DNA from 2 places in the Halomonas sp. GFAJ-1 genome. Region 1 is predicted to be linked to the other one. Evidence: predicted binding sites of a transcription regulator. Region 1 holds the regulator's gene; the other holds the start of a gene.

The links. The regulator FliA, encoded in region 1, starts transcription of late flagellar genes. The targets are predictions, from matches to a motif close to CTAAAGTTNNNNNNNNNNCNGCCGATA.
Region 2: a site for FliA is predicted at 1,629-1,655, ahead of fliD (flagellar filament capping protein FliD). Genes of this name have one in related genera too.

The regions. Positions count from the first base shown of each region.
Region 1 is NZ_AHBC01000023.1:49,276-52,673, reverse strand. It holds gene flhF (flagellar biosynthesis protein FlhF) at 1-548, shown strand, start outside; gene MOY_RS06285 (hypothetical protein) at 545-1,111, shown strand; gene MOY_RS06280 (flagellar protein FlhE) at 1,190-1,627, shown strand; gene MOY_RS06275 (RNA polymerase sigma factor FliA) at 1,655-2,353, shown strand; gene MOY_RS06270 (motility protein A) at 2,393-3,208, shown strand; gene MOY_RS06265 (OmpA/MotB family protein) at 3,213-3,398, shown strand, end outside.
Region 2 is NZ_AHBC01000050.1:17,269-20,666, forward strand. It holds gene fliD (flagellar filament capping protein FliD) at 193-1,539, shown strand; gene fliD (flagellar filament capping protein FliD) at 1,772-3,166, shown strand; gene MOY_RS14040 (FliC/FljB family flagellin) at 3,369-3,398, shown strand, end outside.

The DNA.
Region 1 (3,398 bases):
CGCGTTGTGCCCAGCGCCAGTTATTTATTGATAGCACGCTTACGCACCATATAAGCGTGCGTTTTCGTGGGCAGCCTATGCAGCTGTGGAGTGCCTATGCAGAAGTGACTGACGCGTCTGGCACTGCTCTATTGGCATGGTACGGAGAGGTTCGTGACCCCGAAAGCGCTAAGCGTATTGCTCGGCGTTACTGGTTAAGCCCTGCTCGATTAGGCGCTGATGCGCTCTCTTTACTGGCGACCCAGCTGCAAAGCGAAGGGGTCACCGCGCTGACGAAGCGGGCATGGCAGCAGCTTAAAGAAGCCGACAGTGGTGATGTCAGTGCTGAAATACGCCTGCTCATGGCCAGCGGCGTTGCCGCCGTAGCAGGGCATTTGGACAGTGCCGACGATGCTGCTGCCCTGGCCCTGCGCACCGACCTGATGCTGCTGCTAGGCACCCAGCGAAAACGGCGCGATACCGCCTTGCTCGACGGATTAGTGCATGCCTTTATGGCCCGCGATGCGATTCGTCAGCTAGGTAGCGTGAGCCGAGAGGGCATGCTATGAGCAGCCAAGACCAGGCAGCGGGGCTGCGAAAATGGGCGGATTTACAGCGTCAGCAGCGCGGAGACATACCCGAAGATACGCTACCGGATGAGCCAGCTCCCACAGAGCCAGTCTCAAAAAAAGCGGCTTCTGTTTATGCTGCATCCGCCATGGTGCCAACCGTAGAGGCGCCGCCCACGCCGAAACAGCCGCTGGTGGTGGTGGGCCTACCCACCCATCAGCACCAGGTTAACAAGGTAAGAAGCCGCCTCAGCCAGTGGTCGGCATTGGGGCGCCGCTGGGCAGGCGACCCAGATGACTGGGACATTCACCTGGTTGACCCTGCTACAGCTAATCTGCCATTACTGGTGGCGCGCTACCCGCGCTGGGCGTTGTGGGTAAGTAGCGATGCGGATGCGTTTATGCCGATGTACCGAGTTTTGCGGCAAGTGCATGACAACAAAGGTCCAAAGCGCCTGTTGGCGCTGCATGAGCCCCACTTGCCACGCCAAGGATTACTCGATAACTTGCGAGAAGCTGCCGCAGGTTATTTAGACACAGAACTGCTGCTGCTTGCCCGATAAGGGCTGCAGCGTTTACAAGCAAGCGGGTATTGGCAGAGAAGTACTGGCCACTATCTAGTAGCGTTACTGGGAGCACCCATGCAGCGACAAAGCAGGCAGGGCAGGAGCATCTTAAAGGTGGTCACGGTGAGCATTACGGTGTCGCTCATCGCGATGGGGTTGGCAAGTAGCGTACAGGCAGCACCTGGCAGTTGGAGCAGCCAAGTTCCCAGTGTCATGGTCGCCATGAGCGACCGGGTCAGCAGCAGCCAGCCCATCGTAGCGCCCAGCGCAGCGCAAGTGGGAAACGCAGTGATTGATCGGATACAGTGGCGGTATGAGGCGCCACCGGCGTCGCCAGTCAATGCTTGGCTATGTCACCCTGAACAGTGCATCCCACTTAACAGCATGCGGGGTTCCACTATGGCATTAGCCGGAAAGCACGCCGATGCGCCGCTGTACTTTCGTTTTGCCTTAACGCCCGGCCAGCGGCCGGTACGGGTACAGGGGCTGCAAGCCATCGTGAATTACCAGTAAAAAGTGTTTTAGCCGCGAGGCACGAGGATGTATACAGCACAAGGCAGGATCAAACAGAGTGAGCTGTTAACCCAATACATGCCACTGGTGAGACGTCAGGCCTTAACGCTGCAGGTGAGGTTGCCCGCGAGCATCGAGCTAGATGATCTTATCCAGGCGGGCATGGTGGGGTTGTTAGAAGCCCTTGGGCGCTTTGATGCGGCCCAAGGCGCGACATTTGCCACCTTTGCCAGCCAGCGAATCCGTGGCGCGATGATGGATGAGCTACGCACGCGCGACTGGCTACCTCGTAGCGTGCGACGTTCGGCCAGGGCGATGGATGAGACGGTGCGGCGGCTGGAGCAACAGCTAGGCCGCGCTCCCGAAGAGGGGGAAATCGCCCGTGATTTAGAAATGCCGCTAAGCGACTATCAGCAGCTACTCAATGACACCAACAGCGGCCAACTGCTGCCGTTTGAAGAGCTGGTGACAGAGGGTGGTGAGCCTAGTAGCGGCGCTGGCAATTTGCTCTTCGACCAGTTGTTGGACGCTCAGCAACGTCAAACCTTGATTGAGGCGATTGAGGCGCTGCCAGAGCGAGAAAAGCTGTTAATGGCGCTGTACTACCAAGAAGAGATGAACTTAAAAGAGGTGGGTGCTGTGCTGGGGGTTACCGAGTCCCGTGTCTCCCAGCTGCATAGTCAGGCCGTTAGCCGTTTACGCGCCCGTTTGCACGACGCCAATTAATCTCTCACTCACTTATTTGAACCCGGCGAGGAGCCGTTGATGAATCCATCTACGCTGATCGGTATATCTGCCAGCATTCTACTGCTGGTAAGCGTGCTGTTTTTTACCGCAGAGTCCCCAGAAAGCTTTCTTAACTTACCGGGGTTAGCGATTGTCATTACCGGTACGCTGGCCGCTACGTTTATCAGTTACCCGCTGAAAGAAGTACTTCGGGTAGTGCGCTTGGTAGGCTTAGTGTTTCGCCGTGAAAATACCTATGTTCGAGATGACATTAACGAACTCGTGTCGATGTCTCGGCTATGGTTTAAAGGCGATGTTCGGGCGGTGGAAAAAGAGCTTGAGCACACCCGTAACCCGTTTCTACGCACGGGCATTCAACTGGTCATTGCCAATACCAAAGAGGATGAAATCTTCGACATGCTGCGCTGGCGCATAGCGCGGTTAAAAGCGCGCGAGCATGCAGAAGCACAAATTTTCCGCACGATGGCCACTTACGCGCCTGCCTTTGGCATGATTGGTACGTTGGTGGGGTTGGTTAACATGCTTGAAGTCATGGATGCGGGTGACCTAGAAGTCATTGGCCCGCGCATGGCCGTTGCCCTGCTCACCACGTTTTACGGTATTTTGCTCGCCAACCTAGTGTTTAAGCCTATTGCCGTTAAGCTTGAGCGTCGTACCGAAGAGCGCCTCATTACCATGAACATGGTGCTTGAAGGTATATCGCTCATCACCAAACGTCGCCTACCGTCGTTTATTGAAGAAACACTCAACTCCTTTGTTGCCAACTACCACGACGAAATACGCGATGCTACTGTAAAGCCACGCACCACGCCTAGCCCCGCGACAAAAGGGTAGCGACATGCTGAACAGTGAAGCCCGTCATGCGCTGGAAATGCCCAATGCCGAAGGCGAGGGGGATGAGAGCTGGTTAACGAGCTATCTGGATGTATTGACGCTACTAATCACCCTGTTTGTCCTCCTGCTGGCGTTAACGCCGCCAGGCGGGGGAGAAGCGGCAGATAGCGATAGAATGCGCTCGGCCAGT
Region 2 (3,398 bases), on a different contig from region 1:
TGTTAGACCAAGGTCTATGTCGGGATGAGCGTTAAGCTGCCATTTACATGCGGTAACGTTTGAATGCTTAAAAGTTTTCTTTAATGTTTAAGTTTAGGGTTTAATAGCCGATAACCATAAATTATAGATCGACATCTAACAGATAAGCAGCGTCAAGATAGTAGAGGGCGTTTTAAAAAAGGACGGTATTGTATGGCTACCATTTCATCACTCGGCATTGGCTCTGGGCTAGACTTGAACGGCTTACTGGATCAGCTGCAGGAAGCTGAGCGAGGCAAGCTCGAACCCATAGAGCGTCAACTGGAAACCCAGCAAACCAAAATTTCCGCTTACGGCCAGCTACAAAGCTCCCTTGCTCAGTTTCAAACGGCCTCTGCAGCGTTAAACGATAGTGCACTGTATGAAAGCCTTTCCACCAACGTAGGTGGCAGTGCCGTTACCGCCGCTGCAGATGGCGAAGCGCAGCCCGGCAACTACAACGTAATGGTTGAACGATTGGCGAGTGCTGGCACGCTCGCGACAAATTCGGTCGCTGATCCTGAAGCTTCTCGCACTGATACAGATCGTACCTTAACCCTACAGTTCGCCGGTGATGACCAGCCAGGTGTGCCGGTACAGATTGCTGCTGGAAGCTCCCTTGAAGATATTCGCGATGCGATAAATGCGACCGAAGATAGCGGTGTGTCTGCCTCTATTATCTTTGATGGTGAAGAGTATCGTTTAGCGCTGAACTCTACCCAAACCGGTGAAGCAGCTTCCGTATCTGGCCTTGAATGGGATGGTGCTGACAACCCTCTAGCGGCTGATGTCATTCAAGCGGGTCGAGATGCCTCGTTAAACGTTAACGGCATCGCGATCACCAGCCCTACCAATCAAGTGGAAGGCGCTATCCAAGGCGTGACGCTTAACCTGCAAGAAGAGGGCAGCAGCACCATTGCCGTAGAGCAAGACACCCGCGCCGTGCGTGAAGCCGTCACCAGCTTTGTGGATGCCTATAACGACCTAAAAAGCACCATGGGTGAGCTAACCAGCTTTAATGCGGAAACAGGTGCCGCGGGCGAGTTGCTGGGCGACAGCGCCATTCGCACCGTGGAGTCCCGCCTGCGCAGCGTGCTCAGCGGCGGTGTGGAAGGCCAGTTCTCCATGCTGAGCGATATTGGTATTTCGCTACAGCGGGATGGCACGCTAGCTATCGATGATGATGCGCTGGATAACGCCATTGCCAATAACCAAGATGCGCTTTCGACGTTTTTTGCCGGTGATTCAGCTGAAACCGGCATGGCCGGCCAGTTGAATCAAACCATAGAGCAGCTGCTAAGCACGAACGGTACCGTCACTGGGGCCATCTCTGGTGCTGAAAACCGCTCTGAATCCTTGGTTGAACGCTACACACGTATGGAGCAATCCATCGAGCAAACCATCTCCCGCTATCGTACCCAGTTTGGTCAGTTGGATAGCATGATCGCCCAGATGAACCAAACCAGCGATTACCTCACCCAGCAGTTTGATGCACTGGATGCCCAGCTAGGCCGCAGGTAACAATCGGTCGTGATGCCCTAAAACGCCTGCACCAAGCAGGCGTTTTTGTTAGATAAACCTCCTGCCTTCTTTGAAAGCTCGAAAAAGCGCTAAAGTTGTGCGCTGTTCTGCCGATAAATAGTATATCTATTTTATGGGGGCGCTGAGTATCACTGCGCGCGCCCGTTCGGTTGTTTAAAAATGGCTTGTTTAAACTAGCCATGGTTTAGCTTTTGCACTGAGGAAATCCCGCATGGCGACAATAACCTCTCTTGGCGTTGGTTCTGGCCTTGACCTAACAGGGCTGCTTGATCAGCTTCAGGAAGCCGAGCGGGGCAAGCTTGCGCCGATTACGCTTCAGAAAAAACAGCAGCAGGCGAAAATTTCCGCGTTTGGCCAGCTGCAAACGTCGCTGAATGCGTTTCAAGACTCAGTTGCGAAAATTAACGACCCCAAACTGTACCAAAGCCTTTCCGCCAGCGTGCGGGGCGATGCCGTTAAAGCCACCACCACTGCCAGCGCACTGCCGGGCAGCTACCGGGTGGAAGTGAGCCAGCTTGCCACCTCCGGTACGCTGGCCTCTAGCAGAATTACCGAAGGAAAAGATGAAGCGCTAGACCTGCAAGGCGCCACCGCGATGCGGCTCAATTTTGGTAGCGGCGATTCCGTGGATATCGATATTGCCCCCGGCAGCAGCCTTTCCGCGATTCGTGATGCCATTAACGCCAACAAAGAAGCCGGTGTTAACGCAACCATCATCAACGACGGCCAAGGCTACCGGCTGGCGCTAAGTTCTAAAGAGACGGGGGCCGATGCTTCCATTGATAGCTTTAGCTTTATTGATGCTGACAAGCAGCCAGTGACCGGCCCCTTCACGGAAGGAGCGAACACCCAGAATGGTGGTAAAGATGCCGTCCTAAAAGTAAACGGCATTACCATTACCAGCGCTAAAAACCAGATTGAAGGCGCGATTCAGGGGGTGACCCTAAACCTTTCAGAGTTGAGCCTGGGCGAAGATGAAACCGCCACCAGTACCATTAACGTAGAGCGCGATACGCTAAAACAGCGCGAGGCCATTAATGGCTTTGTAAAAGCCTATAACGACTTAAAAAGCACCATAGGCAAACTCACTAGCTTTAGCGGTGACAGCGAAACCGCTGGCGAGTTAGTCGGCGATAGCACCGTGCGCACCATCGAAAGCCGCCTGCGTAGTGTGCTGACGAGCGGCGTGGAGGGGGGGGAGCTTTCTACCCTTAGCCAGCTTGGGATTACCCTGCAGCGGGATGGCACGCTAAAGGCAGATGATGCCAAGCTAAACGATTTAGTCGCCAATAACCCCCAAGCGCTAAGCGACTTTTTTGCCGGTGAGAAAAAAGGCAGTGGGCTGGCAGGTAAACTCGGCACCAGTATTGAACAAATGCTGGGCAATAATGGCGTAGTTAAACTGGCAATAAGCGGCGCAGAAAACCGTGTAAAAAGCCTAGATGACCGCTTTGAGCGCATGGAAAAAAGTATTGAAAGCACCATTGCCCGCTACCGCAGGCAGTTCAGCCAGCTAGACGGCATGATCGCCCAGATGAACAGCATGAGCGACTACCTGACTCAGCAGTTCGATGCGCTAGATAACCAGCTGGGCCGCAGAAGGTAATCTGCAGCGGCATAACGTACAGCAAAACACCCAAAAGGCGGCGTAAGCCGCCTTTTCTCATCCTACAGTTACCAACTTTTACATTATTTTTTACTACTTCCCCTAAAGATTCCCATCGCTGGGCCGTTAATAGATATAACGGCACGAACAGTGGCCGAAAAGCGGGCCTTCTAGGCCAGTGTCCAAGAAAGGAGAATCACCCATGTCAGTGATCAATACCAACATCACATCG